3 regions of the Vibrio stylophorae genome follow, and region 2 is predicted to be linked to each of the others. Evidence: predicted binding sites of a transcription regulator. Region 2 holds the regulator's gene; each other region holds the start of a gene.
What was found. Region 2 encodes CRP, which controls carbon source genes, mostly activating them, when cyclic AMP is high. Its sites were predicted from a motif close to TGTGANNNNNNTCACA; they were not measured.
Positions count from the first base shown of each region.

Region 1: pyrG (CTP synthase) is a predicted target of CRP. The motif match lies at 1,520-1,535, and genes of this name have one in related genera.
Region 3: mlc (sugar metabolism global transcriptional regulator Mlc) is a predicted target of CRP. The motif match lies at 867-882, and genes of this name have one in related genera.

Region 1 covers NZ_CAKLDI010000001.1:2,415,010-2,417,217, forward strand. The annotation lists gene pyrG (CTP synthase) at 1-1,430, opposite strand, end outside; gene mazG (nucleoside triphosphate pyrophosphohydrolase) at 1,569-2,208, opposite strand, start outside.
Region 2 covers NZ_CAKLDI010000001.1:2,634,451-2,636,658, forward strand. The annotation lists gene L9P36_RS12295 (DUF3187 family protein) at 1-67, shown strand, start outside; gene L9P36_RS12300 (YheU family protein) at 71-295, shown strand; gene crp (cAMP-activated global transcriptional regulator CRP) at 669-1,301, shown strand; gene L9P36_RS12310 (O-acetylhomoserine aminocarboxypropyltransferase/cysteine synthase family protein) at 1,530-2,208, shown strand, end outside.
Region 3 covers NZ_CAKLDI010000001.1:1,357,061-1,359,268, forward strand. The annotation lists gene L9P36_RS06300 (acetate uptake transporter) at 143-712, shown strand; gene mlc (sugar metabolism global transcriptional regulator Mlc) at 969-2,183, shown strand.

The DNA of each region.
Region 1 (2,208 bases), 220 kb from region 2:
AGATTGTTATTCACTTCATAACGATGGCGGTGACGCTCGTGAATGGTATCGCTGCCATAAAGTTCACGTGCTTTGGTACCTTTTTCAAGGTGACAAAGTTGTGAGCCTAGACGCATGGTACCACCCAGATCAGATTGCTCTGTGCGCTCTTCCACTTTACCTTCGCTATCCACCCACTCAGTGATCAAACCGACCACTGGGTACTTGGTCTCTTTATTAAATTCAGTTGAGTGTGCACCGGTCATACCCACAACATTACGTGCGTAGTCGATCAATGCCACCTGCATACCCAGACAAATGCCTAGGTATGGAATCTTGTTTTCACGTGCATATTGCGCTGCTTGAATCTTACCTTCAATACCACGGTCGCCAAAGCCACCAGGAACTAAGATTGCATCCAAACCTTCCAATACGCTCACGCCTTTGTTTTCGACGTCTTGTGAATCCACATACTTAATATGGACATTCAAACGATTTTTCAAGCCCGCATGTTTCAATGCTTCGTTTACAGACTTATATGCATCTGGTAGTTCGATGTATTTACCCACCATACCAATGGTCACTTCGCCCGTTGGATTGGCTTCTTCGTAAATCACTTGTTCCCACTCAGATAGGTCAGCTTCTTTTGCAGTGATACCAAAGCGGCTCACCACAAGATCATCCAAACCTTGAGATTTGATCAATTGTGGAATCTTGTAGATTGAATCCACATCTTTCATCGAGATCACAGCTTTCTCTTGCACGTTACAGAACAGTGCAATTTTCTTACGCTCGTTTGCTGGGATCATGCGATCGCTACGACAGATAAGAATGTCAGGCTGGATACCAATTGAAAGCAGCTCTTTTACAGAGTGTTGCGTTGGCTTGGTTTTCACTTCACCCGCAGCCGCAAGGTATGGCACCAAAGTTAGGTGCATAAACATCGCGCGCTCACGGCCTAGCTCAACAGCAAGCTGACGGATCGCTTCCATAAATGGTAGAGATTCGATATCACCTACAGTGCCGCCCACTTCCACGATCGCAATATCATGGCCTTGAGAGCCAGCGATCACGCGATCTTTGATCGCATTGGTGATATGAGGGATCACCTGAATGGTTGCACCAAGGTAGTCACCACGGCGTTCTTTGCGAAGTACATCGGCGTATACGCGGCCAGCAGTGAAGTTGTTACGCTTGGTCATTTTAGTGCGAATAAAACGCTCATAGTGACCAAGGTCAAGGTCAGTTTCAGCGCCATCTTCCGTGACGAACACTTCACCGTGTTGAGTTGGGCTCATAGTGCCCGGGTCAACGTTGATGTAAGGGTCAAGCTTCATCATGGTCACATTCAGACCACGAGCTTCTAAAATCGCTGCCAATGATGCAGCAGCAATACCTTTACCTAGTGAGGATACCACCCCGCCAGTCACAAAAATGTAATTCGTTGTCATGCGTAACCTGAGAATTGGTTTGTAAGAGGGTTTACAGAGTCTTTTACTGGACGGGAAATTAGTATACCAGAGCCCCTATCTTGCGACAACGTGAAAACTATCACAGACGCTCAACTAATTTGTTGTGGTATATCAAATTCACTCAGTCTGTTTGACTTTTTGCCAGTACGCTTCAAGGGTAGCCAAATCACACTGGCTCAGTTCTTTTTTTTCCGCGCGAGCAAAATCCTCAACACCGCGAAAACGTCGCATGAATTTATCATTGGCTTGGCGCAGTGCCATTTCAGGCTTCACACCCACATGACGGGCTAAATTAACCACTGCAAAAAGGAGATCACCCACCTCTTCTTGCACCTTGTGTGGATTGACTTGCGCCGCTTCAACCTCGGCCATCACCTCATCAATCTCTTCGCGAACCTTATCCACGACAGGCGGCAGTTGGTCCCAATCAAAGCCCACTTTGGCACAGCGTTTTTGAATCTTTTCCGCTTGCATCAAGGCAGGAAACTGACGCGGAATATCATCTAATAGATGCACTTGCCCTTTGGCTGCGCGCTCTTTCGCTTTTTCAGCTTCCCAAATCGGCGACACCGCCTCAGCGGAGCTTGGTGACAATGCAGTATTAGCAAAGACATGGGGATGACGACGCGTGAGCTTCTCTGCCAAATTGGTCAGAATATCCGCCATCTCAAAGTGACCTTGTTCTTTGCCCATCTGCGCATAAAAGATCACCTGAAATAGCAAATCCCCCAACTCATCTTTGAGCGCAGGCCAATCC
Region 2 (2,208 bases):
AAATTGGGTTTACTACGATAACAGTGCCGATGTAGCCTTTACGCTTTCCTATCGACAAAAGTTCTAATCAATGATTATTCCTTGGCAACAGCTCGACCCAGAGACCCTGCGTAATGTGGTGGAAAGTGTGATTCTGCGAGAAGGCACAGATTATGGTGACAGTGAGTTATCTCTAGATGAAAAAGTCGATTTAGTGCTTGCACAGCTGGCTCATGGCGATGCCGTTCTGGTCTATTCAGAACTTCATGAAAGCGTCGATATTAAATCGAAACAGCACTTTCAGCAGTCGATTTAACGCACGGCATCAGCGTCAAAAAAATGACTAAAAACATAGGCATTTCGCATTTCTCAGTACGTTTTATAAGGTAAATCCATTCGCTTTTTTTCACCTTTTTTTAGCGCTTATAATTTCGGCAAATTTATTTGCTGAGAAGAAAATAAATACTCGTGATCCACTGCACACTTTCACACCGGAAAACCACCTTTCATCCCGATTAAAATCAAGAAATCCCACATAAAAAGCGATAGAATCTGTATCTCGCTCACCCGAGTTTGCAGCCTAACGTCAGAGTCTATATTCTAACCGCGGCAAAATTATTTTTACGCCCAAGCAATATATCGGACATAGTCTTGGCTGTTGGGCTTTTAACGCAGAGGAAGAAAGTTATATGGTTCTCGGTAAACCTCAAACAGACCCAACTCTGGAGTGGTTCCTGTCTCACTGCCACATCCATAAGTACCCATCAAAGAGCACCCTGATTCACGCAGGCGAAAAAGCAGAAACCCTTTACTACATCGTCAAAGGTTCTGTGGCTGTATTGATTAAAGATGAAGAAGGCAAAGAGATGATCTTGTCTTACCTTAACCAAGGTGACTTCATCGGTGAACTTGGTCTTTTTGAAGAAGGTCAAGAGCGTTCAGCTTGGGTTCGTGCGAAATCTCCATGTGAAGTCGCTGAGATCTCCTTTAAGAAGTTCCGCCAGCTGATTCAAGTAAACCCAGACATCCTAATGCGCCTTTCAGCGCAAATGGCACGTCGTCTACAAGTGACCAGCCAAAAAGTGGGTGACTTGGCATTCCTTGACGTGACTGGTCGCATCGCTCAAACCCTATTGAACTTGGCGAAACAACCTGACGCTATGACCCACCCTGACGGCATGCAGATTAAGATCACCCGTCAAGAGATTGGTCAAATTGTCGGCTGTTCACGTGAAACCGTTGGTCGTATTTTGAAGATGCTAGAAGAGCAAAACCTCATCTCAGCACACGGTAAGACCATTGTGGTTTACGGCACTCGCTAGTCGATACCCTTTTGAAAAAACCAGCCGCATGGCTGGTTTTTTTTTATCACAGAATTACGCCTGCAGTAACGCAGTCCACTGGATAAAGTTGTACAGACAACCGAACAACTTGTGCAGGCATTCACAAAAACAAATATTGACCCCGAAACCGATTGCATGACAATAGAACAGACAATAATGTCTATCTCCAACTAGCTAAATAAGCGAATTATCAGCAAGGAATGCGATATGAAAGATGAAACGCTAGCCATTCACCACGGCTACCAAACGGATCCAACCACTAAGGCCGTGGCAACCCCAATTTACCAAACCGTTGCCTATGAATTTGACAACGCACAGCACGGTGCGGACCTCTTTAATCTTGAGGTTCCGGGGAATATTTACACCCGCATTATGAATCCAACCACAGATGTCATTGAGCAGCGTATGGCGGCTCTTGAAGGTGGTGTTGCCGCACTTGCAGTCAGCGCTGGCGCAGCGGCCATTCATTACGCGGTACTCACCCTTGCCAAGCAAGGTGACAACATCGTCGCAACGCCGCAGCTCTATGGTGGCACCTATACCCTCTTTGCGCACATGTTGCCAAGTTTGGGCATTGACGTGCGTTTTGCCGCATCAGATAAACCAGAAGATATTGCGGCGCTGATCGATTCACAAACCAAGGCGGTTTACTGTGAGTCCATCGGTAACCCTGCGGGCAATATCGTTGATATCGCAGCGCTTGCAGAAGTGGCACATGCTCAGGGCGTGCCTTTGATGGTGGATAACACAGTCGCCACGCCTGTGCTGTGTAAGCCTATCGAGCTAGGTGCGGATATTGTGGTGCACTCTATGACCAAATATATCGGCGGTCACGGCAACTCTCTCGGTGGTGTGATTGTTGATAGCGGTAAATTCCCTTGGCCCA
Region 3 (2,208 bases), 1.3 Mb from region 2:
AAATGACTTGAATATTTTAATTGCAAGGTTTCGTGGTTTTTTTTGTGAACAGGACTTGACTAAAAATTCGCGGCATGAATAATTGCGCGGCTTTTAAACGCATCTTGTACTTTTAATCACGATCTTCAGGAGTTTTGGCGCAATGTCTGCACCTCAATACGCCAACCCAGCCCCACTCGGTTTGATGGGCTTTGGTATGACCACCGTTCTTTTGAACATTCACAACGCGGGCTTTTTCCCGGTTGATTCTATGATCATCGCTATGGGTATTTTCTACGGCGGCCTTGCGCAAGTTATCGCAGGTATCATGGAATACCGTAAAGGTAACACCTTTGGTACCACAGCATTTACCTCTTACGGTTTCTTCTGGTTATCACTTGTTTCTGTATGGATGCTGCCAGAGATGGGTCTTGCAAAAGCAAGTCCACACGGCTTCATGGGTTGGTACCTAACCATGTGGGGTATCTTCACTGGTTTCATGTTCATTGGTTCACTGCGCTACTGCCGCGTGAAGCAATTTGTATTTGGTAGCTTGACAGTATTGTTCGCGCTACTTGCGATTCGTGATTTCACCGGTAACACCTTGATCGGTACCATTGCTGGTTTCGAAGGTATCATCTGTGGTGCATCTGCGATTTATTACGCAATGGCACAGGTGATCAACAACGAGTACGGCCGTGTGGTTCTACCTGTTGGTGAGTTGAAGAAGTAATTGACGACTTCTGATGTTAAAAACCCAGCTTAAGCTGGGTTTTTTTGTATTTGGGTCAAAATTTGAACTGAGATCTCTCTCCCAGCAAACTTTTGTTTTAATTCTTTGAAAATTGTCGATTTCGCAGGTTCACCAAGAGAAAAGAGAATTGCTTCGTGACCCAACTCACGACATCACACCATGTCACTTCACAATTAGTGAGCAAAGTAAAAGAATTCACCTCGTCGCTTATCGTCCTACATTAGAGGTGCTGTGGATGTATCTTGCCCATCCCGGTCATATTGATCATATTAAAAGAAATAACTCGGGCGCTATTTACCAATTAATTGATACACATGGCCCTATCTCCCGTATCGAGTTATCCAAGCTGAGCCAACTTGCGCCCGCGAGTATCACCAAAATCACCCGTGAATTGATTGATGCGCACCTGATTAAAGAGACCCAATACCAAGAATCCAACAGTCGTGGACGTCCTGCGATTGGTTTGGTGACCAATAATGAAGGTTGGCAGTTTTTATCTTTGCGCTTAGGGCGTGGCTATATTGCTATGGCGCTGCATGAGCTAGGTGGCGGCATTTTAATTGAAGACTCCACAACCCTAGATGAAATAGAGCAAGCGCCACTGCTCGCGCGTTTAGAGCAAGAGGTCACTCGTTTTCTTTCCGAGCACGTTCGCGATATTGACCGAATTACCAGCTTGGCCGTGAGCTTACCTGGCTTGGTGGATCCGAAACGCGGTGTTGTGGTGCAAATGCCGCATTATCGGGTCAAAGATATGCCGCTTGGCGATGTGCTGCATCAAAGTACAGGTTTGCCTGTTTTTATTGGTAATGATACCGCGGCTTGGACGCTTGCAGAAAAGCTCTTTGGTAATTCAAAGGGTGTGGCGAACTCGATTTTGATTGCTGTGCACTATGGTGTCGGCGCCGGTATTGTGCTTGATAATATTGTGCTGATCAGTGAGCGCGGCAATATTGGCGAACTTGGTCATATTCAAATGGTTGAAGAGGGCATGCCTTGTCATTGTGGCAATCACGGCTGTTTAGAAACTGTGGTGAGCCATACGGCAATGCTCAATCAAATTGAGCAAGATTTAGCTGCTGGCGTTGAAACTAGTTTGCGCGAGCGCTCGATTAGTATTCGTAATTTGTGTATTGCAGCGGTTGAAGGCGATGCTTATGCGACGCGATTGATTGAGTCTTTAGGGCAGCATTTGGGACGTGCGATTGCGATGATGGTCAATGTCTTTCATCCTGAAAAGATCCTTTTTGGCGGTGAATATAATCTTGCGAAATCGATTCTTTATCCCGCGATGCTCAGCGCCATTCATTCTCAATCGATTCCAGTATATACCGAGAACTTAGAACTGCAAGAAACGCAGTTTTTCCATGAGGCGACCATGCCAGGCGCTGCGCTTGTTAAACAAGCCATGTATAACGGCTCGTTGTTAATGAAAGTGATTGAAGGTTAATTTGCGAACCTTGATTGATACTGAA